Regions from separate parts of the Herbaspirillum sp. RTI4 genome, predicted to be linked through region 4. Evidence: predicted binding sites of a transcription regulator. Region 4 holds the regulator's gene; each other region holds the start of a gene.
What was found. Region 4 encodes sigma-54, which starts transcription at its own class of promoters, with help from an activator protein. Its sites were predicted from a motif close to TGGCANGNAANCTGCTTT; they were not measured.
Positions count from the first base shown of each region.

Region 1: a site for sigma-54 is predicted at 3,909-3,926, ahead of RGU70_RS00990 (outer envelope protein). Genes of this name have one in related genera too.
Region 2: a site for sigma-54 is predicted at 5,254-5,271, ahead of RGU70_RS06325 (CmpA/NrtA family ABC transporter substrate-binding protein). Genes of this name have one in related genera too.
Region 3: a site for sigma-54 is predicted at 4,776-4,793, ahead of glnA (type I glutamate--ammonia ligase). Genes of this name have one in related genera too.

Region 1 is NZ_JAVIWQ010000002.1:168,674-176,045, reverse strand. It holds gene minD (septum site-determining protein MinD) at 1-516, opposite strand, end outside; gene minC (septum site-determining protein MinC) at 573-1,298, opposite strand; gene RGU70_RS00995 (BMP family ABC transporter substrate-binding protein) at 1,599-2,684, opposite strand; gene RGU70_RS00990 (outer envelope protein) at 2,857-3,708, opposite strand; gene RGU70_RS00985 (ABC transporter ATP-binding protein) at 4,349-5,932, shown strand; gene RGU70_RS00980 (ABC transporter permease) at 5,964-7,049, shown strand; gene RGU70_RS00975 (ABC transporter permease) at 7,046-7,372, shown strand, end outside.
Region 2 is NZ_JAVIWQ010000002.1:1,342,737-1,350,108, reverse strand. It holds gene RGU70_RS06345 (quinone oxidoreductase) at 1-712, opposite strand, end outside; gene RGU70_RS06340 (DMT family transporter) at 961-1,872, opposite strand; gene RGU70_RS06335 (ABC transporter ATP-binding protein) at 1,931-2,746, opposite strand; gene ntrB (nitrate ABC transporter permease) at 2,772-3,554, opposite strand; gene RGU70_RS06325 (CmpA/NrtA family ABC transporter substrate-binding protein) at 3,804-4,976, opposite strand; gene RGU70_RS06320 (ANTAR domain-containing response regulator) at 5,565-6,185, opposite strand; gene RGU70_RS06315 (hypothetical protein) at 6,645-6,947, shown strand; gene RGU70_RS06310 (glycine zipper 2TM domain-containing protein) at 7,094-7,324, opposite strand.
Region 3 is NZ_JAVIWQ010000002.1:3,415,130-3,422,501, reverse strand. It holds gene hscA (Fe-S protein assembly chaperone HscA) at 1-349, shown strand, start outside; gene fdx (ISC system 2Fe-2S type ferredoxin) at 371-709, shown strand; gene iscX (Fe-S cluster assembly protein IscX) at 719-913, shown strand; gene RGU70_RS15220 (DUF1501 domain-containing protein) at 1,034-2,353, opposite strand; gene RGU70_RS15215 (DUF1800 domain-containing protein) at 2,376-3,929, opposite strand; gene RGU70_RS15210 (rhodanese-like domain-containing protein) at 4,055-4,522, opposite strand; gene glnA (type I glutamate--ammonia ligase) at 4,937-6,352, shown strand; gene glnL (nitrogen regulation protein NR(II)) at 6,483-7,372, shown strand, end outside.
Region 4 is NZ_JAVIWQ010000002.1:1,171,013-1,178,384, reverse strand. It holds gene RGU70_RS05575 (KpsF/GutQ family sugar-phosphate isomerase) at 1-252, shown strand, start outside; gene RGU70_RS05570 (KdsC family phosphatase) at 252-806, shown strand; gene lptC (LPS export ABC transporter periplasmic protein LptC) at 803-1,411, shown strand; gene lptA (lipopolysaccharide transport periplasmic protein LptA) at 1,459-2,127, shown strand; gene lptB (LPS export ABC transporter ATP-binding protein) at 2,124-2,867, shown strand; gene RGU70_RS05550 (RNA polymerase factor sigma-54) at 2,886-4,370, shown strand; gene hpf (ribosome hibernation-promoting factor, HPF/YfiA family) at 4,610-4,957, shown strand; gene grxD (Grx4 family monothiol glutaredoxin) at 5,172-5,483, shown strand; gene RGU70_RS05535 (UbiX family flavin prenyltransferase) at 5,507-6,094, shown strand; gene RGU70_RS05530 (Cache 3/Cache 2 fusion domain-containing protein) at 6,312-7,372, opposite strand, start outside.

The sequences.
Region 1 (7,372 bases), 1.0 Mb from region 4:
TTCGCCGCCGTTGAGCGCGCGTCGCGATTTGGCTTGAATGATGCCGAGGATGCGGTCGGAATCGCGCACCGACGATACTTCGGGATTGGTCACGACGATGGCTTCGTCGGCGAAGGTCAGTGCCATCACTGCACCGTGTTCGATGCCGGCGGGAGAATCGCAAATGATGTATTCGAAGTCCATGGCGCGCAGATCGTCGAGCACCCGTTCGACGCCTTCTTCGGACAGAGCGTCCTTGTCGCGTGTTTGCGAGGCGGGCAGGATGAACAGGTTGTCGCAGTGTTTGTCTTTGATCAGCGCCTGATTCAGCGTGGCTTCCTTGTTGACCACATTGATCAGGTCATACACGACGCGGCGTTCGCAGCCCATGATCAGATCCAGATTGCGCAGGCCGACATCGAAGTCGATAACCACGGTTTTATGGCCGCGCATGGCCAGACCGCTGGCAAAGCTGGCGCTGGACGTGGTCTTGCCTACGCCGCCTTTGCCTGATGTCACAACAATAATTTTTGCCACAAAAAACTCCTTAAGAAATCAATTCAGATTGTTGCTATGTCAGATTGTTGCTGCGGTCAGGCTGCGGGTAACGGTAAGACGTCTATGCGTTCGCCAACCAGTCGCACCTGCACCCGTTGCCCCGCCAGTTCGGCCGGGACGCCGTTATCGAAGGTGCGGTACACGCCGGCGATGGACACCAGCTCGGCTTCCATGCGGGAACAGAAAATGCGGGCTTCGGTATTGCCGCTGGCACCGGCTAATGCCCGTCCGCGCAGTGGCGCGTAGACGTGAATGTTGCCATCGGCAATGATTTCCGCGCCATTGTTGACGGCCGCCATAACGATCAGGTCGACGCCGCGCGCGTAGATGCGCGTACCGGCGCGCACCGGGGTGTCGATGATCATGGCGGCGCCGCTGGGCGCAGCCGCTGCGGGAGCAACGGGTGCCGCTACCGGGGCAGCGGCCTTAGGCGCGGCAGGTGCTGGAGTGGAAACCGTATCAATGCTCAGTCCGGCGGCCACGATGGCCGCATGCCGTTGCGGCGCAGCGTTGCGCACGGCGACGGCATGCAAACGATAGCGTTTGAACAGGGCCGTCAGTTCCGCCCAGTCAATAGCGGCGTCGGATTCCAGTGCGCCAATATCGAATATCGCAAATTCATCTTCGAAAAAATCGGCGCTGCCGCCGGTCAGCTTGTCGAGCGCCAGTTTCAGCTCGGCCGGGTCAGTGGCGTGCAGCAGCGCGGCAACGGCAACGACAGTTGCAATTTTAATTTCGATAGGGGAACGGTGTTTTTGCATGGGCACAGAAAAAAAGCCGGAATGGACCGGCAGACATTACAAGAGTTCGGGAAGTGGCGCGGAAGACAATGCGCCAGCTGTTGAAGCTGCATTATACCGTCAGGCGAGGGGCAAGAAGGAGAGTTGGCGGCAGTGTGAGGTCTGACGCGTACGCAAGTGGCGCTTAATCTGCGCCGCTCGCGAGCTTCGTCCTGTTTGCCTCCGCTTCGCGCGGACAAAAAAAGGCCCGACAACATGCCGGGCCCTGATCGAAAACTGACTGCGAATTTACTACGAAATCACTGCCGCTTTGCTTCAGATTTACTTCGGCAGGCTACCTTCCACGCCCTGCACCAGCCAGTTGAAACTCATCATCTCGCCGATCGGCAAGACACTGCCGGCGACGACTTTGGTGATGCCCGCATTGTCTTTCAGCGGGCCACCGAAAGGCATCAGCGTACCGTCAACGATGGCTTTCTTTTTCTCGGCGAACAATTTGGCGACATCGGCCGGAACAGACGGGTTCAGCGCCGACAAGGTCACCAGATTTTCCTTGATGCCCCACAGCGTTGCGCCGGATTTCCAGGTGCCGGCCAGTTCGCGTTTGACTTCCTGGCTGTAATACACACCCCAGTTTTCGGTATTGGCCGTCAAATGCGCTTTAGGGCCGTATTTCGCCATGTCGGTATCCCAGCCGAAGGCGTACACGCCTTTTTCCTGAGCAACCTGAACGACGGCGGGCGAGTCGGTATTTTGCGCCAGCATGTCGGCACCTTGCGCGACCAGCGTTTCAGCGGCCTGACGTTCCTTGCCCGGGTCGTACCAGGTGTTAACCCAGATGACCTTGGTCTTGATCTTGGGATTGACGCTTTGCGCGCCCAAGGTATAGGCATTCAGATTGCGCACCACTTCCGGTATCGGGAAGGAACCGACGAAGCCCAGTGTGTTGCTCTTGGTCATCTTCCCGGCGACGACGCCCAGCAGATAAGCGCCTTCGTAGAAACGGGTTTGATAAGTCGCCATGTTGGGACCGGTCTTGTAACCAGTGGCGTGTTCAAAATGCACCTTCGGGAACGCCTTGGCGACTTTGGCCGTGGCATCCATGTAGCCGAACGAGGTAGTGAAAATCAGTTGATTGCCATCGACCGCGAGCTGACGAATGACGCGTTCTGCATCGGCGGTTTCAGGCACGTTTTCGACATAGGTCACTTTGATCTTGCTGCCGAATTCTTTTTCGATGGCCAGACGACCCTGGTCATGCTGGAAGGTCCAGCCGCCATCGCCGATGGGGCCGAGATAGACAAACGCAACTTTTAAAGGATCGGCGGCCTGCGCGACAGGCAGGACGGCGAACATCAGTCCGGCTCCTGCTGCCAGGGCTGCCAGTGTGGGACGTAGACGCAACATAGGGACTCCGATAAATGCCAAACATTGAAGAAGGAAGCACTGATTAAGTTGCCGGGCGGCGCAATCCGGGTGGGGAAGATTGCGCCGCTCGTCGTACTTGCTCACCAGTTCTTTGCATTACTTGAGGAACAATGCCCGCAGGTGTGCCGGGCGAAGACGACGATGATAGCGCTTAGAAGTGGTATTCGGCGCGAACCATCGGTGTTTTTGCCAGTGAGCCTTTGACGCTGGCCAGATTGCCGAACTTGTTGCGCCAGTATTCATACTCAACACCAAGGCGGAAGGTATTCTTGCCAGCGTTGACCAGCGAACTCAGGTCATACATGAGCTTGCCGTCGAAATGCGTTTCAGGAGCTGTGCCGCCGCCGAATTCATTCTGGCCTTTGGCGCCGATGTAATCGAAATAACCTTCAAAGGCAAACTTGGTGTCACCCAGAGGAATGCCCCAGGCCACGTCCAGCATAGGATGCAAACGGTAGGTATAGCGGCTGGAGACGCCGACCGGCTGGTTACTTTCGCTGAGCATCAGCAGGCTGGTATTGAGAAAGCCGGGGACGTCCAGCATCAGCGTCGGGCCAAAAACCAGCATCCGTTTTTTAGATGAGTAACCGGTATCGTTTTTGGTATTCCAGTCGAAACCGACGGTCGCGCCGTAGCTGCGGATATAGCCGTATTTCAGATCGGTGCCAAAGACTTTGCCAAAGTCGACCGTGTTGCGATAAACCAGATAGGCTTCCTGCGCGCCGCCGCTGCTGGCAGCCGGGTCTTTATTGTCTGACTGCAACAGATCGAGGTTGATGAAGTTGGTACCGTATTTATAGCCGCCGACATGGGTGAAATTGATGATGTTCTTGCTGATGTCGTTCCCGTTGAACGGCTCTGCAAATTTGGTGCCGTAACGATAGCCGATGGAGGTGTCGCTCCATTCCTCTGCGCTGGCAGGTGTGGCGGCAGCCAGTATGACACCGGCGGCGAACAGGCTCACGCCGAATTTGAATGCACTTGCCGAAAACTTCTTCTTCATGACTTTCCCCGATCTAAGTAAGTACAACTTACGGCATCAACAGCGCCGCTCCCTGTGGCTATTTTTTATTAATTTATTCATCTTCCGGTCAGTGCTGACCTTGCACTGCCCCGTTTGCTGCACTTGCCAAAAGCTTCCTGGAGATTTCTTTGGCAGAACCTGGGTCCTGAAAAATTGCCTCCAATTCCGCAAAAGGATTGTTAGCAATTGCTGTGCCAACTGGCGGCAGGGTAGCCGGGGTGGGTGAAGCGACAATAAATGGTCGCTTGCGGTGCGTCAAGCGCTGAAACGGATGCTGTTAGCCGGATTTGCGCCTTATCGGTGCATTATCTTGTGTTGCCGAGCGGAAAAATGATTCTGATTGGATAGATTGTTTTCAATTTAATTTAACTATTGTTGTAAATGCGTGTATTTTTTGTTGCGTATGTTGTTGGTGATTGCCGCAAAATGTTGGCGGCATTCCCGCAGTAAGAGGCAGGGGGAGTCCCATCAGGGGCTGGAAGCATCTTTTTTCCTGGGTGAATAAACACAGTCAGCAGGTACTATAAGCAACTGGCCGGCGCAGACTCGTTTTGCGTGCGACCGGATTGCTGGCATAACAATTGCGTTTTCAGAACAATCAAACCAGACAGGTGCGTGCATGACTGAAACTATCCTTGCCCCAGCGCGACTCACGCTGACCGGCATTACCAAGACTTACCCGACGGTCGTTGCCAACGACCATATCGACCTGACAGTGCGGGCCGGAGAAATCCACGCCGTGCTCGGTGAAAACGGCGCCGGCAAAAGCACGCTGATGAAAATCATCTACGGCGTGACCCGGCCCGATGCCGGCAGCGTGCTGTGGGAGGGGCGCTACCAGAACATCAGCACCCCGGCGCAGGCGCGGCGACTCGGCATAGGCATGGTGTTCCAGCACTTCTCTCTGTTCGAAACGCTGACCGTGGCGGAAAACATTGCGCTGGCGCTGGACGTGCAAATGCCGCCTGCCACGCTGGCAGCACGCATCCGCGCCGTATCAGAAAAATACGGCCTGCCGATCGACCCCGCCCGGCTGGTGCATAGCATGTCGGTGGGCGAACGGCAGCGCGTCGAAATCGTGCGCTGTCTGCTGCAGGAACCCAAGCTGCTCATCATGGATGAACCCACCTCGGTGCTGACGCCGCCGGCAGTCTTGCAACTGTTCGAGACGCTGCGCCAGCTCGCCAGCGAAGGTTGCAGCATTTTGTATATCAGTCACAAGCTCGATGAAATCCGCGCCCTGTGCGATAACGCCACAGTCTTGCGCGGCGGTCGTGTCAGCGGCAGCGCCATCCCGAAAAACGAAACCAACGCCAGCCTGGCCGAAATGATGATCGGCGGCGAACTGAGCGCCTGTCATTTAACGCCACGCGAACCGGCCGAAGTCAGACTGGCCTTGCAGGGTTTATCGCTGGTCACGCCGGACCCCTTCGGCACGACGCTCAAAGATATCCACCTGTCGGTGCGCAGCGGCGAAATCGTCGGCATCGCCGGTGTGTCCGGCAACGGACAAAAAGAATTGCTCGCCGCGCTATCGGGCGAAACGCTGTCGCCGTCGCTGGCGATGGTGGAATTGATGGGGCAGCAAGCGGGTAAGCTGGGGGCCGCACAACGCCGCAAGCTGGGCCTGAGTTTTGTGCCGGAAGAGCGGCTCGGACGCGGCGCAGTGCCGGCCATGAGCCTGTCCGACAATGCCCTGCTGACCGGCTCGCACGAAGGCATGGTGCGGCATGGTTTGGTGCGCGGTGCGGTCAAGCGCAGTTTTGCCGCCGAAGCGATTCGTCGCTTCAAGGTCAAGTGCGGCGGCGAAGATGCGCTGGCCTCCAGCCTGTCCGGCGGTAATCTGCAAAAATTTATTGTCGGCCGCGAAACCATGCTGCACCCCAAGGTCATGATCGTCGCCCAGCCAACATGGGGGGTCGATGTTGGTGCCGCGCAGTTAATCCGGCAAGCCCTGATCGATTTGCGCGATCAGGGCGTGGCCTTGCTGGTGATTTCGGAAGAGCTGGATGAATTGTTCATCCTCAGCGACCGCATTTGCGTGCTGGCCGAAGGCAGACTCTCGCCGCCGGTGCGACTGGCCGACACCAGCATCAGTCAGATCGGCATCTGGATGAGCGGCAAGTTCGACGACGCCGCTCCAAACGCAACTACCGCTCCCACAGCCTCCCTCCCCACGAATCAGGAGCAGCCAATTGTCTAAGCTCGAACGACGCCCGGTCCCCTCCGCCATCATGCGCATTACCTCGCCGCTGATCGCCGCAGCAGCGATGTTTGCCACCGGCATTATCATTTTCCTTATCCTCGGCAAAGACCCGTCGCAGGCGTTTTATGTGTTCTTCGTCAAACCCATTGCCACCATGTACGGCATGGGCGAATTGCTGCTCAAGGCAACGCCGCTGATTCTGTGCGCGCTCGGGCTGGCGCTGGGTTTTCGCGCCAACGTCTGGAATATCGGCGCGGAAGGTCAGCTCACGATGGGTGCCTTGGCCGGTGGCGGCGTGGCTTTGTGGCTGGGCGATTCGACGGCCGCATGGGGCTTGCCACTGATGTTGTTAGCGGCGGTGCTGGGCGGCATGTTGTGGGCGGCGATTCCGGCGTTCTTGCGCACGCGTTTCAACACCAGTGAAATTCTGGTGACGCTGATGCTGGTCTATGTGGCGCAGCTGGTGCTGTCGCTGCTGGTGCATGGGCCGTGGCGCGATCCGCAGGGCTTTAATTTTCCGCAATCGAAGGCCTTCGGTGATGCGCAGCTGATACCGATTCTGATCGAAGGCACCCGCACCACCTGGGGCTTTGTGCTGGCCTTGCTGTTGGCGGCGGCATCCTGGTTTTTTTCGGGTAAAACCTTTGCCGGTTTTCGTATGCAGGTGGCGGGACTGGCTCCTGCCGCTGCGGCCTATGCCGGTTTTTCCGAGAAGCGCAATATCTGGATCGCCCTGCTCATCAGCGGCGCGACTGCCGGTCTGGCCGGGATCTGTGAAGTGGCCGGGCCTATCGGGCAGTTGCAGGCGCAGATTTCGCCCGGCTATGGTTTCGCCGCGATTATCGTGGCCTGGATGGGACGTCTGCATCCGGTCGGCATTGTCCTCGGCGGCTTGCTGATGTCCTTGTTGTATCTGGGCGGCGAGTCAGCGCAAATGCAGCTGGCGCTGCCTTCCGCGATCACTGGTTTGTTTCAGGGCTTGCTGCTGTTTTATTTGCTGGCAGCGGACCTGTTCATTCATTTCCGTCTCAAGCGCAGCACGCCGCCCACGCGTTCCACTGCGCCGGATGCCCCGCTTGCTGCTCCAGTCACCGCCATGAAAGAAAGCGTATGAGCGCCCTCCTGCCCGTCATTGCCAGCACCGTCGTGGCTGCCACCCCCTTGATTTACGCTGCGCTCGGTGAAACGGTGGTGGAAAAAGCCGGCGTCCTCAATCTGGGCATTGAGGGCATGATGCTCATCGGTGCCGTGGCCGGATTCGCCGCTGCGCTGGCCAGTGACAATGCCGCCGTCGGTTTTGTGGCGGCCGCTTTCGCCGGGATGGCGATGTCGCTGATTTTCGGCGTGCTGGTGCTGACGCTGCAAGCCAATCAGGTCGCCAGCGGACTGGCGCTGACGCTGTTCGGCATCGGCCTGTCGGCCTTCGTCGGACACGAT
Region 2 (7,372 bases), 170 kb from region 4:
CGAAGCTGACCATCAAGCCGCGTGGAGAAAGACAATCGAGCGAACCGATGAAAGTATCCTCACCGATAGAATCGAAGACTACCGGCACGCCCTTGCCTCCGGTAATTTCTTTAACCCGCTCAACGAAATTCTCGGTTTTGTAGTTAATCACATGCGCGCAACCATTGGCCTTGGCCAGTGCCGCTTTTTCCGGCGAACTGACGGTACCGATCATGGTCACGCCCAGCGCCTTCGCCCACTGGCAGGCAATCAGCCCGATACCGCCGGCAGCGGCATGGAACAAAATCGTTTCGCCGCCCTTTAGCGGAAAGGTCGAGCGCAGCAGATATTGCACCGTCATCCCCTGCAACATCATGGCCGCGCCGGTCTCGAAATCAATCGTATCGGGCAACTTCACCAGAAACGTCGTCGCCATCACCCGCACTTCGGAATACGCACCATTCGGCCCGCCGGCATATGCCACCCGGTCGCCCTCGCGGAAACCAACGACACCCGCACCGACCGCCTCAATCACGCCAGAAGCTTCCTGTCCCAGCGCACCCGGCAGCGCTTGCGGATACTGGCCATTACGGAAATAGACATCGATAAAATTCAGCCCGCACGCCTTATGACGCACGCGCACTTCCCCCGGACCCGGCTCGCCCACTTCAACGTCGACGTACTCCATCACCTCCGGCCCACCGTTTCTTGCCATCCTGATTGCTTTGCTCATGTCCCGTCTCCTTGTGTAATTTATTTAATGTTGATATTCAAGACTCAATCCGAACGACATTGTGTAAGAAGCGCAGCCCTGAATTCCAACACACAATCGTGCTTTTCATCCCGCCAACGACACCACCGGAACCGCTGAGTAAGCGTAGCGAGCGACGCAAGGTCAGGGGTAAGACGCGCAGTCGTACTCAAAGTACGACGACCATTGTGAACCCTTGCAGCCCTGAGATTGCGCCGCGCAGAGCTTAATCAGCGGTTACGGCGAGAGAGCATGTAGATACCGGACAGTACGAGGGCAGTACCAGCCAGTTGCAGCCCGGTAATCGGTTCATTCAGTATCACTGCGCCCATAAACAGTGTCGATACCGGCCCGACCAGTCCGGCCTGCGCCGCCGTCGGTGCGCCGATACGGGCGACAGCAATCATGGTCAGAAATACCGGCAACACCGTGCAAAATACCGCATTGAACATGGACAGCTGATACACCGCCATCGGCTGCACCAGCGCGCCAACCGGCCGCAACAGGAAAAACTGAAGGATGCAGGCGACACTGGAAACGCACATGGCATACGCCACCAGACGTAACGGCCCCACGCGTCGCACCAGTTCGCCGGAAAAAATCAGATAGAGCGCGTAAGTAATCGCTGCGCCGAGCACCAGCAAACTGCCCAGTCCGACATGATCCCCGCCGACGTGCAGGTCGTGCATCAGCACCAGCGCCGTACCTATATAGGACACCAGCAAGGCAGCCCATTCCAGCAAGACGACTTTGCGTTTGAAAAAGACAAAGGAAATCAGCAGTACGAAGGATGGGGTGAGAAACAGAATCAGGCGTTCCAGTCCCGCTGAAATATATTGAAGACCGAGAAAATCGAGGAAGCTGGAAAGGTAATACCCAATCAAACCCAAAAATACGATGCGCGCCCTGTCGCGCCAGGAGAGCGATGGAGAGGAACGCGCTTGCCAGATTGCCACGACGGCGAACATCGGTAGCGAGAACATCATGCGCAGACTGATGACCATGACGGCATCGACCTGATACCGATACATCAGTTTGGCGACGATGGCCTTGGCGGAGAAAAAGATCGCACCGACCACTGCCAGCGCCAGGCCGCCAAGGTAGGCGCGGCGAGGGGGAGAGGAAACGAGGGCGATGGGCATCCCGGATTGTAACGCTAAGCCCGGTGTGCTGCCGAAGACGGCACACCGGGCGGCTTTGTCAGGCGCTTATTTTTGCGGCAGGATGTGCTTGCTTGCGATACAGGAATTCCAGCACAGTGCTGCGGTAGGCTGCATAGGCCGCATCCTGCGCCAATGCCACGCGCTCACGCGGCCGTGGCAACGCCACTTCGACGATTTCGCCGATGGTGGCGGCCGGGCCGTTGGTCATCATGACGATCCGGTCGGACAACAGCACGGCTTCATCGACATCGTGCGTCACCATCACCACAGTCGAACCGGTTTTGGCGACGATTTTGAGCAACTCATCCTGCAAATGGGCGCGGGTCAGCGCATCGAGCGCGCCGAACGGTTCGTCCATGAGCAAAACCTTGGGTTCCATCGCCAGTGCGCGGGCAATGCCGACGCGCTGCTTCATGCCGCCGGAAATTTCATTGGGCCGCTTTTGCTCGGCCGCTTCCAAACCCACCAATGCCAGCGCCTGCATGGTGCGCTCTTTGAGCTGCGCGCGGCTTTCGACCGCGCCGAATACGCGCTCCACGCCCAGATAAATATTGTCGTAACAAGTCAGCCAGGGCAGCAACGAGTGATTCTGAAACACCACGGCGCGCTCCGGCGCTGGCCCGGCAATTTCGCGATTAGCGCACAGCAGGATGCCGGCGCTCGGATGCAGTAGTCCGGCGATCAGATTGAGCAAGGTCGATTTGCCGCAACCGGAATGGCCGATCAGGGTCACGAATTCGCCCTTGCCTACGGTCAGGTCGATATCGCGCAAGGCGTGGAAATCACCTTTCTTGGTATGGAAAACCATTTCCACCTGATTGATATTAATAAACTTCTCATCGTGCTTTTGCATGTGCGGCTCCATGAATCCGGCGTTGTCAGGTGTTGACTTGTTCGTAAGTGAAGGCACGGGCCAGCGCAACGAGCAACTGTTCCAGCAGCAGGCCAACGATGCCGATGACAACAATGGCGATGAGAATATGAGGGACATTGAGATTATTCCACTCATCCCAGACCCAGAAACCGATACCGACGCCGCCAGTCAGCATCTCTGCCGCTACGATCACCAGCCAGGCCGTTCCTATCGCCAGACGCACACCGGTCAGCATGTAAGGCAGGACGGAGGGAAACAGTATCTTGGTCAGAATTTTCCATTCGGACAGATTGAGCACTCGCGCCACGTTCATGTAATCCTGCGGCACGCGCTGCACGCCCACGGCGGTATTGATGACCATCGGCCAGATCGAACAAATAAAGATCGACCAGATTGCCGCCGGATTGGCCGACTTGAATACCAGCAGTCCAATCGGCAGCCAGGCCAGCGGTGAGACGGGCTTGAGCAGACTAATGATGGGGCCAAACATACCGGATAAAAATTTGAAGCGTCCGATCATGAAACCGAGCGGAATGCCGACCAGCGCCGCCAGTCCGAAACCGATGGCGACCCGTTGCAGCGACGCCAGGATGTTCCAGCCTATGCCCTGATCGTTGGGGCCATTGCGATAGAAAGGATCGGCAAACAGCTTGATCGCTTCTTGCAGAGTCACCCAGGGTGTCGGGAAATTGCCGGTGTTGGCGGCGATGAATTGCCAGACGAGTATCAGCGTCGCAATGCCTGTCAGCGCAGGAATGACGGGCTTCAGCCAGGCATAGGAAACCATGCGGCGACGAACGCCGGTTATGCGGGGAGGATGGTCCATTCCGGTTACGGCGGCTGCTTTCATGAAATCTCCTTCAAAGGCGTTGCATTCAAGTCATTCACCCAGCCGACGCATGTCAGGTCGGCTGGCAGGTCAGGTGCCGCATTCGGGTGCCGCATGCAGGTGCCGAATTCATGCGCTAAGTTCATGCACTAAGTTCATGCACTAAGTTCATGCACTAAGTTCAAACACCAAGTTCATGCACCGCCATCAGGCGTGGATCTTGAACGATGCCGCGTACGCTTTCGGATTCTTGCCGTCCCACACCACGCCATCCACCAGCTTGGAAGTCCGCAGCGGATCTTTCGGGACGGGAGTCTTGGTCATGGTCGCGGCCTCTTTATACAGCTCGATCTGATTGACCTTTTTGGCGACGGCCAGATAGTCGGGATCATCCTTGAGCAAGCCCCAACGGCGATGCTGCGTCATGAACCACATGCCATCGGAGAGGTAAGGGAAATTGACCGTGCCTTCGTTGTAAAACTTCATGTAATTCGGATCGTCCCAGGTTTTGCCGAGACCGTTCTGATAGCGCCCCATGATGCGCTGGTCGATCACGTCCTTGCTGGTGTTGACATAGGACTTGCCGGCAATGACTTCCGCCATCTTGTTCTTGTTGGCCAGCGAGGCATCAATCCATTTGCTGGCCTCCAGCACGGCGGCAATCAGCGCGCGGCAGGTATTCGGATTTTTCGCGGCGAAATCGGCGGTCGTGCCGAGTACTTTTTCGGGATGATCTTTCCAGATGTCTTGCGTCGTGATGGCGGTAATGCCCACGCCGTCCACAATGGCGCGATGCCCCCAGGGCTCGCCAACGCAAAATCCGTCCATATTGCCGACCCGCATATTGGCCACCATTTGTGGCGGCGGTACGGTGATCACCTTGGCATCTTTCATCGGATTGATGCCGCTGGCCGCCAGCCAGTAATACAGCCACATGGCATGGGTGCCGGTAGGGAATGTCTGCGCAAAGGTATATTCCCGCTTTTCAAGCTGCATCAGCTTGAAAAGCGAAGCGCCGTCCACTGCGCCCTTGCTCGCCAGCGCGCGCGAGAGCGTGATGGCCTGGCCGTTATTGTTGAGGCCCATCAGTACCGCCATGTCCTTCTTTTGACCGCCTATGCCCATTTGCACGCCGTAGATCAATCCGCACAGCACATGCGCCGCATCCAGTTCGCCATTGGCCAGCTTGTCGCGCACGCCGGCCCAGGAGGCTTCCTTGCTGAGCGTGATTTTGATGCCGTATTTTTTGTCGAAGCCCAACACCGATGCCATGACGACGGAAGCGCAATCAGTCAGTGGAATAAAGCCGATGCGTACTTCTTCTTTTTCTGGCTTATCGGAGCCGGCAGCCCAGGCACCTGATGTGTTGATTCCCAACATACTTGCTCCCGCTACGAGTCCAGCACTTTGAATGAGATTGCGCCGGCCGGCATTAATGGGGTTCACAACAGGGCTAACGCCCGATTCAGCACGATCGGCGGCGCTGTCGCTGATTGACTGCTTGATTTTGCTGTTCATCACGGATTCCTTGGACAATCGACGAAAAAAAAGTGCCTCCTCCATGCAGTGAAGCAGGGAAAAAGACACCGTTGTCTGAGCGGACCCGACCGCCGTTGGCCGTGTCCAGTGAGCGCAATCATTGCGCGCTGATGAACACTCAGCAATTAGCGTGCCTGACCTTGCGTGGGAGATACGGAAAGCGAGTGAACTTGCGGGCAAGTCCGGGGCCGGCAGGACGCCAGAGGAGTAATGCCGTGAAAAAAGGACAGAAAAAGAACTAAGAAGCGGGAGTCGTCGCCACACAAGCAATGCAGCTTATGGTCCGGGAGAATGCAAAAAATGCACTCTCATCGTGCCATGCACCAATATAAGCTGCGATGGTGGGGATGTTACGGGTAGCAGCCGCTATCGAACTGACGCGTCCTTATGATTGCACCGTTCAGAGCGGTATTGGCATGCCCCTGCCCGTCAGAGCAAATCTTCCACATCGACGATGCGCTGGGCGACATCGGCCAGTTTGATGTTTTTATTCATCGCCAGTTGACGCAGTTTTTGATAGGCCTGCTCTTCGCTCAGATTCTGTCGCGCCATCAGCAGGCCTTTGGCGCGGTCGATAATTTTCCGGTCGGCCAGCTTGAGCCGCGTGTCGGATAACTCCGTCAGCAGCTTTTGCTCCTGATTGAACCGTGCCATCGCCACCTCCAGCACCGGCTTGACGCGGGCAGTTTGTAATCCGGCAACGATATAGGCCGATACTCCAGCCGCCATCGCGGCTTCCATGCTGGAGCGTTTTTCATCTTCGGTGAACAAAACGATGGGGCGGCGCTCGTCGCGCGTGGCAATAACGATATGTTCCAGCACATCACGGGCATCCGATTCGGCATCGACGATGATCATGTCGGGCTGCAACTGTGCGATGCGCTCGGGCAAAAAAATGTCTGCGGGAAGGGAGGCCACAATATCGTAGCCTGCTTCGAGTAGACCAATGCGCAACGCCCGTCCCCTTACCGCCTGGGCGCTCAATTGCTCATCATCTTCCTGATCGGCCTCGATGATGGAATTGACGACGACGATGCGCAAACTACCCATTGTTTCTACCCTGACATCAAAGATTTGGCCTCTATTATTACGCACTATGACTGCACGCAAGAATTAAACCACCCGCCAAGCGCTGACAGGCGATTTTCCGACTGTCTTTCCGAAGTCTGCCGCAGACAAGTTCCTGACCGATTTAAGATGGAAAAGATAATGACACCGGCAACTTTTTTATTAAGGAAAACTCTGCTGTAACGGCGCGACGATTCACAACCCGAGAATCACTCGACCTCGTCAGGTGGAGCTTCGGTCAGGTGGAGCTTCGGGTTGAGCGTCGTCCGCGCTACTAAGGAACCACTGATCAGTACTTTACAGTGCGCACTCAGAGGGTCATTAACCCACAGCAATGCCTGCTTACAGATACCTACACACAGCCCTACTTGTTGCGTGTATCGTTCAATAAGCATCGGCCGGCGCATTCTGCGCTGAATTTATATTTTCACGGAGATGGATATGCACAAAAAACTCAATCGCTTAGGGATGCAGGCAGTGATCGCCTTTATCGGAGCCATGGCACTCAACGCTCATGCGGAAGAGGATGTCTCGAAAAAAGATCCTGCGCGTTGGCATCAGGAAACATTTACGCCGCAAGAAAAAGTCCAAATCCTGACCAAGGAAGCCAATGCCGCCTATCGGCAGGCGCTTGGCGACTGCAAGATGAACAATAAAGGCAAAGAGCTACTCCGCTGTAAGCGCGAAGCAAAGCAACAACTTGATGAAGATGTAAAGAGCGCAAAACATACGATGAAAAACTGACGGGCTGGGGTTGGCGTACCGACGGTGCGCCTCCCCTTTCTATCAACAGTGATCTCTTGCACTATCGGCGGTACAGTTCGCACAATTAAAAAAGCCAGACGCGGAGCGCCTGGCTTTTTTATTGGGACAACAAGCGCGTCCGTTAATCAGCGATCACGACCACGTCCGCCAGTCTGATTACCAATCACTCCGCCGACTGCCGCACCGCCTACCGTTCCGATTGCGCTACCGCCGGTTAGTACTGCGCCACCTACCGCACCGATACCCGCACCGACCGCCGTATTCCTGTCTCGCGAATTCATGTCGGCACAGGCGCTTAATGTTGTTAACGCACATACGCTCGCTAAAATAACCGCATATCTAGTCATGTTTTTCATTTTATTTTTCCCTAAAAAATATTACCTGTTGATCATTACGAAGCCATT
Region 3 (7,372 bases), 2.2 Mb from region 4:
TTATGGGCTGGAGGACGATCAGATCGCCCGCATGCTGCAAGAGGCTTACCAGTCGGCCGATACCGATATGCAGCAGCGCAAATTGCGCGAAGAACAAGTCGAAGCCGAACGCATCGTGGAAGCGACGCAAGCCGCCCTGAATGCCGACCGCGCCTTGCTGTCGGAGGGCGAAGCGGCCACCATTGCCACACTGATTGCGCTGACGGCGGAGAGCGCCAAAGGCAGCGACCATCTGGCGATCAAAGCGGCGATTGATGCCCTTGCGCATGGCACCGAAGATTTCGCGGCCAAGCGCATGGACCGCAGCGTGCATGCCGCGCTGACCGGAAAAAAACTGAGCGAGTTGTAATTCATTATTGAGGTAAACCCCGTGCCACAGATCGTTATCCTGCCACACCCTACTTTATGCCCCGGCGGCGCCGTCATCGACGCCCCGGCCGGTACCTCGCTGTGCGACGCCATGCTTAACAGCGATGTTGATATCGAACACGCTTGTGAAAAATCCTGCGCCTGCACTACCTGCCATGTGGTCGTTCGCGAAGGCTTTGAGGCGCTCAATGAGCCGACCGACAAGGAAGAAGATTTGCTCGACATGGCCTGGGGCCTGGAAGCCAATTCACGTCTGTCGTGTCAGGTCATGCTGGGCGACACCGATCTGGTGATTGAAATTCCGAAATACACCATCAACCAAGTCAGCGAAAATCATTGAGGTATTCCTATGAAATGGGTTGATATTCAAACGATTGCGGAAGAGTTGAACGACAAGTTTCCCGAGATCGATCCGAAGACGGTTCGTTTCACCGACCTGCACCGCTGGGTCATGGAACTTGATGGCTTTGACGACGACGCCAATCGCGCCGGCGAAAAAGTGCTGGAAGCGATTCAGGCGGCGTGGATAGAAGAGGCTGACTGAAAGTAATTGAAGGTGGTAATTGAAGGTAACTGAGGGGCAGACTGAAGGGTTAACTAAAGCTTTTCTTTGCGCTGAGGCTTCCCCGGCGGTTTTTTCCGCTGTTACCCCGGCGCAGTTCAGCTACAGCAAATAATTGTGCGAAGCCGCCCGATACCCGGAAAATTGCGGAAAAATCTTCTGCAACGCTGAATCGGGTATGCGCATATGTTTTTCTCCCAGCGACGCCAGCACCGACCGGAAATCGGTAGTGATGGCGAGATCGCGGCCTTCGTTGAGCGCTGCCTTGCTCAGCCCCGGCCATTGGCCGTAGACGGCCTTTCCCCGCACATTTCCCCCCAATAGCCACATCACATTGCCATGTCCGTGATCGGTGCCGCCGTTGCCGTTTTCGGTAAAGGTGCGGCCGAATTCGGACAGCACCACGATGACGGTGTCGTTGAACGCCGGGCCTAACTCTTTCGCCAGCGTGGCCAATCCGTCGGCTAAAGGTGCCAGCCGATTGGCTAACTGACCCGTACCGCTGCCCTGATTGGCATGCGTATCCCAACCGCCGACGGCCAGAAAACTCAGGCGGATACGCGGGTCGTTGCGCATCAGACGTCCCAGGCGAGCGGTGTCCAGCGCCAGTCCGTTCGGCAAAGGCGCGCCATTGTTGGCCATTTTCTGTTCGTCGTTGGCATTGATTTCCGACAGCATTTTCTTGCGCGCTGCCAGACCGTCCCGAAAAGCTTTGCCCAGATTGTCGTTGGCGGCATAGGCGCTGTTGAAACTATCGCTGATCCGCGGCTGATCGATGGCGGTCGGACGTCCGGCGTCGCGTCCGGTGGGCATATTGGCGATGACTTGTTTGCCGACCAGAATGCGCGGCGTGGTTTCGCCCAGCGTCAAGGCTTGCAGCGGCGATTCTGTCTGCGGCAAGAATCCCATCAGGCGATTCATCCAGCCGTCCGGCGTATTGTGTTGCCCTGGCGTGCCGGTTTCCATGAAATCCTGCGCTTCGAAGTGCGAACGCGAACTATCGGGCGAGCCGGAGGCGTGGACGAAAGCGAGTTGTCCGCTATCCCAATAGGGATGCAGTGGGCGCAGCGCCGGATGCAAGCCGAAATAACCGGTCAGGTCGATGGCCCCGTTGGCTGCGCCGGGACGAGCGACGGCAATGCCGGGACGCGCCCGGTAATATTCCGGGTCGGCGTGCGGCACGACGACGTTCAAGCCATCGACTGCGCCGCGCAGAAAAACCACCACCAGACGCGGTGCGCCGTTGCCGTTGGCGTGCGCCCGTTTGCTGGGGCCGTCGTAGACCACCGGCGCAGGCGGTCTGGAGGCGGTACCCGCGCTTTTATCGGTCGCGACTACCGCGCAGCCGGATAAGCCAATCGGTACCACTAGCGCGCCGCTACTGGCCAGTGCGGCGTAGCGGAGGAATTCTCGTCGTTGCATGGTATGTCCTTGACCTGCGTGTTCAACGCTTCATGAAGTCGGGGCCGCCCAGTATGAGTGCGGTCTGCAAATTGGTCGGCGCGGCGAGTATTTTTTCCATGCGGTCGGCGCTTAGCGTGGGGGCTAAGGTCAGCATCAATTGGCGCGGATCGATGGCCGCCGGGAAATTGTTGGCGGGTGCGCCGTCCGGCCGGGCGATGGGCGACTTGCCGTTGCCTAGTCCGCTGGCGAAATTAATGCGGCGTAGCAGGGCGTCGGGACTGAGCCAGGCTGCTTCCGAAAATTGGTAGCCCTCCGGCGTCAGCCAGCCGTATAAGGGCATCCCCAGTTGGTTGAGGATGCCTTCTACCGGTTTCTGATTCAGGATCGGCAAGCCGCTGGCGCGCAGCGAGGACAGTACGTATTGGTAGGGCGTCTTGAACTGGCTTTGATAATTGTTGCGATCCCAGAATGAAGGACTGTCGAACAAGCTTTGCAAGACGGCGCGGATGTCGCCGTGGGTGTCCAGGAAGCGTCGGCTCAGTTGCTCGACCAGATGAGGATCAGGCTGGTCGGAGACAAAATAGCGCACCAGTTTGGTGGAAATAAAACGGGCGGTTGCCGGGCTGGCGGCCAGGATGTCGAGCGCCCGCTCCGCATCTTGTTCGCCGCCACCGCTTATCCTCTGGCCGAGGAACACTTTGGGCGCGCCATCATGTCGGCGCGGATTAAAGACGAAGGGCGATAAACCTTCTCGCATGCCTTTTTCGTCGATGGTCCAGCCGCTGAGCAGGCGCGCCAGGGCGATTACATCGTCTTGCGTATAGCCGCCGTTGACGCCCAGCGTATGCAGCTCCATCAGTTCGCGGGCATAGTTTTCATTGAGGCCCTTGAAGCGGCCTTTGGCTTCCGGCGTGTTGACGCCGCTGCTGAGCCAGTTATCCAGGTAATACAGCATCGCCGGGTGATGTGCGACGGCACCGAGCAACTGGCGGAAATTGCCGAGCGCGTTGGGACGCAGTGCATTTTTTTCGTAATCGGCTTCCCAGTAGCGCACCCATTCCTTGCCTTCGAAAACATTGAAGTGATTGAACCAGAATTCGGTCATCACTTCTTGCAACTGGCGTGGACTTTCGCTGGCTTGCCACAGACGGGCGAGATGCGCTTGCGGCGTGATTTCCTTGCCGGCGCGTTGCTGCGCGGCGGTTTTTTCCTCTTGCGTCGCATCCTTGGGCGGGAACGAGGGCGGGCCGTATTGCACGTACAACTGCGTGGCGTTCATTCTGGTGGTGGGGAGGCTGTCGAGCTTCGCCAGTAGCTGCGGCGGCAGGGCGATTCTCTCAGGATGCAGTTGTTGCTCAATATAGCGCTGCGGGCCCATGCGGGTGACGTTTTCCATGTCGCCGGGAGCCGGGCCGTAGCCGAGTCGATTAAGGACGTGCAGTGCTTTTTCCTGCGCTGTCAGCGCTTGCGCCCGGGCGATTCCGGTCAGGCTGAGCAGGAGGAGGGTGACGACTAGCCTGCGCGTTAACCTGGGCGCTAAGCGGACGGATCTGTGCCTGGAGAAAGGGTGGCCTGTGCGAAGGGAATTGCCCATACTGACCTTGTCCACTTTAAAAAGAGTAAGTGCAGTATGGCAAACGTCGGGCGTTGAGAGCGTAATAAAGTGTAAAAAACAGGTGGAGGAGGCCGTAGGGTATCGGGGATTCAGTCCTCCGCTAATCAGGCGCCGGTCCAGGGCAAGCCGGCATAGCACCAGCCATCGATCATTTTGCGATGCCCTTGCGCATCCTTGCCGCCTTCGAAACCTTGCAAAATATCGAAGCAGTGACGGTAGCCTGCCTTAGTGGCAGCGGTTGCGGCTGCTTTTGAGCGTACCCCGCTGCGGCACAAAAACAGCAGGACGTTTTCACGATCTGCTGCTATTTGGTGCAATTCATCCAGAAAATGAGGATTGGGGCGGCCTTCGGGATATAAATTCCACTGTACTGAGAAGTGTTGTGCCGGGGGGAGCGCGACTTGTCCCACCCAGTCGCGCTCGGCTTTAGTGCGTACGTCGATCAGAAAAATGTTGGCGTTGCTTTGCAAGAGGGAGAAGGCCTGGTGCGGTGAGACTGCGCCAGCGTAGCTCAGTTGCTGATCCGATCCAGACTTGATGGCACTGGCAATGATAGGGGGGAGTGATGTCATGGCGAGATTCCTTTCCTAGGAACTGGTTGGGGAGCGTGTAGCCGCTATGCAAAAATTATAGTCCATGTTCATCCTCTGTACCGGTCTGAGCCCTATGCGCCAAAATAGTGCGCAAAAATGACTGCGCACTATTTTGAGGCGTTAAAAAATAATCGGAGTATGTTTATATTTTAGGAATCCTGCATTTTTGGTTTTTTTGCCAGGGAAGCTGCTTAAATTTCTCATTTTCATTTGGATTTTGTACGAAACCCGGTGGCATGGAATCTGCTATTATCCCGCTGAGTTCTGCCGGATCATTGGCTGCCTTGTCGCTCGTTGCGCCAGAGTGCATGACAGAGTGGCTACAAAGCGCACCCAAACGGCTCAATCCAATTTTAGTTTTACATTACTCTTCCCACGTTTTAGGAGATTCGCATGGCAAGGACGGCCGCAGAAGTTTTGAAGATGGTTAAGGACAATGAAGTTAAATTTGTCGATTTTCGCTTTGCCGACACGCGTGGTAAAGAGCAGCACGTCACGGTTCCTGTTTCGCATTTTGACATGGACAAATTTGAATCCGGTCACGCATTCGACGGTTCGTCGATCGCCGGCTGGAAGGGTATCGAGTCTTCGGACATGATCCTGATTCCAGACCCTAACACCGCGAATATCGATCCGTTCATGGAAGAAACCACATTGTTCATGCAATGTGACGTGATCGAACCGGCCGATGGCAAGGGTTACGACCGTGATCCACGTTCGATCGCCAAGCGCGCTGAAGCCTACCTCAAGGCATCCGGTCTGGGCGACACCGCCTACTTCGGTCCTGAGCCAGAATTTTTCATCTTCGACGGCGTACGTTGGGGCGCGGACATGTCCGGCTCGTTCGTCAAGATCGAATCCGAAGAAGCATCGTGGAGCACCGGCGCCAAGCTCGAAGGCGGCAATACCGGTCACCGTCCTACCGTCAAGGGTGGTTATTTCCCTGTTCCTCCAGTCGATAGCTGCCAGGACATGCGTTCGGAAATGTCGCTGATTCTGGAAGCCCTGGGCATTCCGGTGGAAGTGCATCACCATGAAGTCGCTGGCGCCGGTCAAAACGAACTGGGCACCCGCTTCTCGACTCTGGTCGAGCGCGCTGACTGGACTCAGACATTGAAATACGTGGTCTGGAACGTGGCCCATACCTATGGCAAAACGGCGACTTTCATGCCTAAGCCACTGGTCGGTGATAACGGTTCCGGCATGCACGTGCATCAATCGGTCTGGAAAGATGGCAAGAACCTGTTCGCTGGCGACGGCTATGCCGGTCTGTCCGATTTCGCGCTGTACTACATCGGCGGCATCATCAAGCATGCTAAAGCGCTCAATGCGATTACTAACCCGGGTACTAACTCGTACAAGCGTCTGGTTCCAGGTTTTGAAGCACCGGTCAAGCTGGCGTATTCGGCCCGTAACCGTTCCGCTTCTATCCGTATCCCGCATGTGCCGAATCCAAAGGGTCGCCGCATCGAAACACGTTTCCCTGATCCACTGGCCAATCCTTACCTGTGCTTCGCCGCACTGTTGATGGCGGGTCTGGATGGCGTGCAGAACAAGATCCATCCGGGCGAAGCTGCCACGAAGGATCTGTACCATTTGCCGCCAGAAGAAGACAAGTTGATCCCAACTGTCTGCGCTTCGCTGGAAGAAGCACTGGAACACCTCAACAACGACAGAGAATTCCTGACGCGCGGCGGTGTGTTCTCCGACAGCATGATTGATGCTTACCTCGAACTGAAGGGTCAGGAAGTGCAGCGCTATCGCATGACGACTCATCCTATCGAATTCGACATGTACTACTCGCTGTAATAGCTTTGTAATGTACGCCGGTAATCGTTGATCGGCATCGTGAAAAGGGGAAGCTTGCTTCCCCTTTTTTTATGGCGACGACGCCGTCTGTGCGCCTTGTGTGCATGGCGCAACCCTCATGAATCGTAGTATGAAAAATTCCCCTACCTCGCTGGACGGCCTCGATTTACTGGCCTCGGCAGTCATCATTCTCGACGACGGCGGCATGATCGTTTACGCTAATGCCGCCGCTGAAAATTTGCTGGAAAGCTCCCTCAAAGTGCTGTCGCATCAGAAACTGAGCGATCTGTTTTTGAACGGCGACGAACTGCTCTTGCTGTTCGAACAGGCCGTACAGCACCAGTTCGCCGATAAGCGGCTCGATCTGGCGCTGGAACGCTCAGGGCGCGAAGCGTTGCAAGTGCATGCGATCGTAACGGCGCTCGACGATCCCGCGCGGCCGGTCTTGCTGGAGCTGCGCGAAAACGAACAGCAACTCAAACTCAGCCGCGAAGAGCGCCTGCTCGATCAGAGTCAGGCCAACAAGGAGCTGATCCGCAATCTGGCGCATGAAATCAAGAATCCGCTGGGCGGCATTCGCGGCGCGGCGCAATTGCTGGAGATGGAGTTGCCGGAGCGCCATCTGAAAGAGTTGCGCGAATACACGCAAGTCATCATCAAGGAAGCCGACCGGCTGCAAACGCTGGTCGACCGCTTGCTGGCACCGCATCGCCGTCCGCATATTGTGGGCGACGTCAACATTCACGAAGTGTGCGAACGGGTGCGCAGTCTGGTTCTGGCGGAATTCCAGAGCGGTCTGACCATCCGGCGCGACTATGACCTGTCGATTCCTGAGTTCCGGGGTGATCAGGAGCAATTGATACAGGCTTTGCTCAATATCGTGCATAACGCCGCGCAGGCCCTGGCCGAGCGTATCCGCAATGGTGACGCAGAGCTGATTTTGCAGACGCGCGTAGCGCGGCAGGTGACGCTGGCCAAGGTCAGATACAGGCTGGCATTAGACTTGCATATCATTGATAA
Region 4 (7,372 bases):
TTCAAACCCATAGGTGTATTCACCGATGGCGATCTGCGCCGACTGCTGGAACGCGGCGTCGATTTCAAACATGCGCTGATTGCCGACGTGATGCAGCCGCAGCCGCGCCTGATCGGTCAGGATCAACTCGCGGTCGAAGCCGTGGAAGTCATGGAGCAATACCGCATCAATCAATTACTGGTGGGCGACACCGCCGGCCGGCTGGTCGGCGCGCTGCACATCCATGACCTGACCCGCGCCAAGGTGATCTGATGGCACGCGCGACTGTATTCGGCAAGGCCTCCATCGATGCAATGCATCGCGCCGCTGGCGTCAAACTGATGATTTTCGATATCGACGGCGTGCTGACCGATGGCGGTCTGCATTACGGCGTGGACGGCGAAGTCCTGAAGCGTTTTAATGTACTCGATGGCCTGGGCATTCGCTTGCTACAGCAATCCGGCGTCCCCACTGCGCTGATCACCGCGCGCCAGTCGCCCATCCTGCAAAAACGCGCCAGCGATCTGGGCATTGCGCATCTGTTTCAGGGCGTGCATGACAAGCGCAGCGCATTGGCGCAATTGCTGGCGCAAGTCGGCCTGAGCGAAGAGCACTGCGGTTACCTGGGCGACGACCTGATCGACCTGCCTATCCTGACCCGCGTCGGCTTTGCCGCAGCGGTCGCCGGTGCGCATACCGAAGTAAAACAGCGTGTGCATTACCTCACCGAAGCCGGCGGCGGCCACGGCGCAGCGCGCGAAATCTGCGATCTGATCCTGCATGCGCAGGGAAATTATGAGGCGGCACTGGCTCCGTATCTGACATGAGCGCGCAACTGAAAAGCCGCTCGACGCAGCGCATAGGCGCTGTTGTTTTTCTGGTGCTGCTGATTTTCGGCGCGCTCGGCAGTTTCTGGGTACTGCAAACCGCGCGCCAGGATGACGATGCGGCCAACAAGCGCAATGCAGGGCGTCCCGACTATTACATCGACGAATTCCGCTACGTCAGAATGACCCTGGCCGGCACGCCGGACTACGATATCTCGGGCCTCAAGCTGATTCATTTCCCTACCGACGATTCGTTTGAAGTGACACTCCCTATCATCAACAACCTGTCGCCGGCAAAAACACCGATGAGCATGCGCTCCAAGCGCGCCATCATCACCGACGACAACAGCAAAATTCATATGTATGACGATGTGAATGTGGATCGCGGCGCGACGCAGAAAGCCGAACCCATGCACATGACCACCGAATACCTGCTGATGCTGCCCGACGATGAAATCGCCAAGACCGACAAGCCGGTTCACATCACGCTAGGGAAATCGGTACTCGATGGCGTGGGCATGACCGTCAACAATGTCACCGGCGACTTCCATCTCAGCAGCCGCGTCAACGGCCTCTATCAACCACCACCGACACCGGCGCGCTGACCGTCCGCCGTTGCCGATTTGCATTTTTATATTGGGCAGGAAAATTCATGAATCGCATTTTTTTACTGAGCCTGTTGACCCTCTTGTGTGTGGCGCGTATCGCCCACGCAGAAAAAGCCGACTCGTTCAAGCCAACCGTCATCAATGCCGATCAGCTCAGTTATAACGATGTGCAGCAGGTCAACATCTTTATCGGCAACGTAGTTCTGACGCGCGGCACGCTGATCATGAAGGCCGACCGCGTGGTCGTCACTACCGACCCGGCCGGCTATCAGTTTGCAACGCTGTACGCCGATCCTGGGAAACTGGCTAACTTCAGGCAGAAACGCGACGGCGGCGTTGACCTGTGGATTGAAGGCGAAGCCGAACGCATCGAATACGACAGCAAGGTGGAAATCGCCAAACTGTTTTCCAAGGCGCACATGAAGCGGCTGGAAGGCACCAAAGTAACTGACGATGTGCGCGGCCAATTCATTTCGTATGACAGCCGGGCAGAATTTTATGCCGTCCACAATACCGTTGACGGTGTCAGCAAGACGGGCGCAGGCCGCGTCACCGCCGTCCTGCAGCCACGGGTAGCCGCGCCAGCGCCGACTGCCTCGCCAATGCAAACACCAACGCCAACGCCAACATCATCGTCTACGCTGGCGCCGACGCCGGTTGCGCCCAACACGGCACCGCTGGCCGTGCCAGCTCCAAAAGAGGAAAGCAAATGACCAGTAGTTCGCTGATCGTCCGTGGCTTGAAGAAAAGCTACGGCGCACGTCAGGTAGTGCACGATGTCTCGCTGGAAGTTGCCAGCGGCGAAGTCATCGGCTTGCTCGGCCCTAACGGTGCCGGCAAGACCACCTCGTTTTACATGATCGTCGGACTGGTGCCGTCGGATGGCGGCAAGATCGATCTCGACGGTGTCGATATCTCGTATCTGCCTATCCACAGCCGCGCCAAACTCGGCCTGTCTTATCTGCCGCAGGAAGCCTCAGTATTTCGCAAACTCAGCGTGGAAGACAATATTCGCGCCGTGCTCGAACTGCAGCAACAAGACGGAAAACCGCTGCCCAAGGCCCTGATCGATGCGCGACTCGACCAGTTGCTGCACGAATTGCAAATTGAAAAATTGCGCGAAAGCCAGGCGCTGTCGTTATCGGGCGGCGAACGCCGACGGGTCGAGATCGCCCGCGCACTGGCTACCAGCCCTCGTTTTGTATTGCTGGACGAACCGTTTGCCGGGATCGATCCGATCGCGGTGATCGAAATCCAGCGCATCGTGCGCTTCCTGAAAGAACGCGGCATCGGCGTGCTGATTACCGACCATAACGTGCGCGAAACGCTGGGCATTTGCGACCGCGCCTACATCATCAATCAAGGCACCGTGCTGGCCAGCGGCAGCCCGGACGAGATCATCGCCAATGAATCGGTGCGCCGCGTTTATCTGGGGGAACATTTCCGCATGTAAGCGGAACGCACTCCATCGATGAAACAATCCCTTCAGCTCCGCACTTCGCAACATTTAGCATTGACGCCGCAATTGCAGCAGTCGATACGTTTGTTGCAACTGTCCACGCTGGAAATGCAACAGGAACTGGAACAGATCCTGAGCGACAACCCGCTGCTGGAGCGCCTCGACGATGCGCTGGACAACTCCGTGCGTCTGCTGGCTGATGGCGCACTGGGCAGTACCAGCGCCCTGTCGCCGGCAGAAACTGCGGCCGACACCGGCACCACAGGCAGCGAGACGGACAACAGTGGCGAAGCGGGAGGACAGCAAGAAGCCAGCGACAGCAGCACCGCTAACGAAGCAGAGTGGAGTTTTGACGATGTCGCACGCGGCACAAAAACCTCCGACGATGAAGATTCGCGGCCGCAACTGGAAGCGCATTTCCTGACACTGCGCGAGCATCTGCTGCAGGAAGCTGGCCAGACCATGTGCTGCCAGCGTGATCGCGCACTGTTGGAACTGGTCATCGACGCCATCGATGAGCGCGGCTATCTGGAAGAGCCGCTGGAAGAAATTTATGCGCGCCTGCCGGAAGAGTTGGAAATTGAATTCGATGAGCTGACACTGGCACTGACGCTGCTGCAAAGTTTCGATCCGGCCGGGGTTGGCGCACGCGACGCTGCCGAATGTCTGGCGCTGCAAATCAAGCGCCTGCCGAAAATTCCCTTCGTGACGCGACGTCTGGCGCTGTCGATTGTCCAGACTTGCCTGCCGCTTTTTGCGCAGCGCGATTTCAATAAAATCAAAAAAGCGCTGGTCTGTGACGATGAGGATCTGCGCGAAGCGCAAGCCGTTATCCGGCAGTGCAATCCGCATCCCGGCGCGGCATTCCTTTCAGGCCGCTCCGACTACGTAGCGCCGGACGTGATCGTTAAAGAAGGCAAGCTGGGATGGCAAGTCACGCTTAATCACGAGGTCATGCCGCGCTTGCGCGTCAACGCCATGTATGCCAACGCCATGAAGCAGCACAAGGGCGAAGGCGCGCTCGTGTCGCAATTGCAGGAAGCGAAATGGCTGATCAAAAATATGCGTCAGCGCTTCGACACCATACTGCGCGTGGCACAGGCCATCGTGGAGCGGCAGAAGAATTTTTTCTCGCACGGCGCAGTCGCCATGCGCCCTCTGGTACTGCGTGAAATAGCTGATACACTCGGTTTACACGAAAGCACCATCTCGCGCGTAACCACCCAGAAATACATGCTCACGCCACATGGCATGTTCGAATTGAAATATTTCTTCGGCAGCCATGTGTCCACCGAAGCAGGCGGAGAAGCCTCCTCTACCGCCATACGCGCACTGATCAAACAATTGATAGGAGCCGAAGATACAAAAAACCCCTTGTCAGATAGCAAGATTGCAGACATGCTGTCTGAACAGGGAATGGTTGTTGCAAGACGGACTGTCGCAAAATACCGCGATGTCCTGAAAATCCCCCCTGTAGCGCTGCGCAAGTCCTTGTAACTGTTTTGTGGGAAGTCTCTGAGCAAGCATTGCGCGTATCGCCGTCCCGTGACTCCGGGATTGCGCCGCACAAGTACTTGCACCGGGATTTTTTTATACTAGTCACTGTGTCCGGACGCACTCGATCAACACACCGATCAGGCAATCCGGCGGCAAACACCGGGCCGCAAGGCTCAAGGATCCAACCGGATAATCATCCGATGCCGGACCTCCAGTGACACTATCCGAAGGAGAGTCGTATGAATCTGACAATCAGCGGGCATCACCTCGATGTAACACCAGCCATCCGTGAATACGTCATGACCAAGGTCGAACGTATCAAACGCCATTTCGACCACGTCATCGACGTCAGCGTCGTCCTCACCGTCGATAAACTGACAGAAAAGGAAAAACGGCAGAAAGCGGAAATCAATGTCCATATCAAGGGCAAAGATATTCACGTGGAAAGTCTCGCGCACGACCTGTACGCCGCAATCGATGCACTGATCGACAAACTGGATCGCCAAGTATTGAAGCACAAGGGCCAGCTACAAGATCATCAATCGGACGTTAAACGCCTGCCAATCGACATCGAAGCAGCGACTTAATAACCCGCCGCGCCAAAAGCGCAGCATTAGCATGGCAAAGGGCGCTCAAGCGCCCTTTTCAATTTTGTGCGGCCGTTTGATGCGTCCTTTTTAATGTTGCGCACGCCTCAAGTTACCGCCCTCTTTTCAATTCTGCGACTTTTCAGCAGAAAGGCAGAGCTTTTCATATAATGGCGTCATCTGATCAATTCATCCCCATTCAAGAGAGACCACCATGAGCGAAGTACAAGCCTGGATCAAGGAAACCGTCACCCAGAACCCGGTCGTTCTGTTCATGAAAGGCACTGCCCAGTTTCCGCAATGCGGCTTTTCAGGCAAAGCCATTCAATTACTCAAAGCCAGCGGCGTCGAAAACATCGTTACCATCAACGTGCTGGATAACCCCGATGTGCGCGCCGGTATCAAGGAATACTCGAACTGGCCAACCGTCCCGCAACTTTACGTCAACGGTGAATTCGTCGGCGGTTCCGACATCCTCACTGAAATGTTCGATTCCGGCGAACTGCAAACTTTACTCAAAGCCTGAGCCGCGTCCGCGCGGTTCCCTGAATGAAAAAACCTCCGTTTCGCCTCATCATTGCCATCACCGGGGCTACCGGCGCCATCTATGGCGTACGACTGCTGCAAGTCCTGAGAGAAGCCGGCATCGCCGAAACGCACCTGATGGTGTCCGATGCCGCCGTACTCAATCTGCATCAGGAACTGGACATGAACCGCAAGGATGTCGAAGCGCTGGCAGATGTGGTGCATAACGTGCGCGACGTCGGTGCCTCGATTGCCAGCGGTTCTTTCGAATCGGATGGCATGATCATCGCGCCCTGTTCCATGAAAACACTAGCTGCCGTGGCGCACGGTTTATCCGATAACCTGATTACGCGTTCTGCCGACGTGGTGCTCAAGGAACGGCGCCGCCTGGTACTGATGGTGCGCGAAACACCCTTCAACCTGGCGCACTTGCGCAACATGACTTCCGTGACCGAAATGGGCGGCATCGTTTATCCGCCGCTGCCCGGCTTTTATCACCGGCCACAATCGATTGCGGAAATGGTGGATCACACCGTGGGAAGAGTGTTGGATTTGTTCGCGCTCCCGCACGAACTGACGCCGCGCTGGAGCGGCATTCGCAGCACTCCCTGATCAGGCTGAGTAATATCCCGGTCTGATTCGACTACCACGCTGGCCCTGCATTTTTTTTCAACGCATCTTGCCGGCACCCCGGCAGTCAGCGCAGCCTTGATCTGTGATGAAATGTGCCGCCGGCGACAGTAGCGCGCAGACTGCAATAAACGACAATTAACGGCACCAGATGGCACCAAACGGCGTCGTTGATAAGCCGCCGGCTTGTCGCCAAAAATTATTTTTCAGATCTACCATGAAATGGCAAACCCGGCAGCACAGTCACCACCGAACCTCCTCCAATCGCAGAATTCCGGGTGCTGTTGTACTCATCACCCAGCTTAAACACGGACACCGTTTTCACCAACGCCTGCGATTGCGATTGAAGACTGCTGGCAGCAGCGGACATTTCCTCAACCAGCGCAGAATTTTGTTGTGTCGTCTCATCCATCTGCGTGACTGCCTCACCGACCTGCGCTACGCCCAATGCCTGCTGATTACTGGCGATGCTGATCTCGCCCATGATGTCGGTAACGCGCTTGATCGACCCCACCACTTCAGACATGGTATTGCCAGCGCGATCGGCCAGCAAAGTTCCTTGCTCCACGCGCGCGACACTATCGTTGATCAGCACCTTGATTTCCTTGGCCGCTTGCGCGCTACGCCCGGCCAGACTACGCACCTCGCTGGCCACCACCGCAAAACCACGGCCTTGTTCTCCAGCGCGAGCGGCTTCCACTGCGGCATTCAGCGCGAGGATATTGGTCTGGAAGGTAATCCCATCGATCACGCCGATGATGTCGGCGATCTTGCGCGAGCTATCGACGATTCCCTTCATCGTATCGACCACCTGTGTCACCACCTCACCACCGCTCATGGCGACAGTGGACGCGGTAAGTGCCAGTTGATTCGCCTGTTCCGCGTTATCCGCATTTTGTTTGACCGTCGCGTTAAGTTGCTCCATCGACGCCGCCGTCTCTTCCAGCGCACTGGCTTGCGTTTCGGTACGGCTCGATAGATCCATGTTGCCTTGCGCGATTTCCGTACTCGCCGAAGCGATGCCGTTCGACTCCCGGCGAACAGCCTGAACCACCTCGCTTAAGCCTTTGCCAATCTTGTTGATGGAGACCATCAACTGTCCCATTTCGTCGTCGCGATCGATAGTGAGTTGGGTACTCAAGTCACCCTCTGACAGCAATTGCGCCGCCGCACTGGCCTTAACCAGAGGCGAAGTGACCAATCCACGAATCAATACATACATGAAGCCGGCGATCAGCAATACCAGCACGACACCAATGA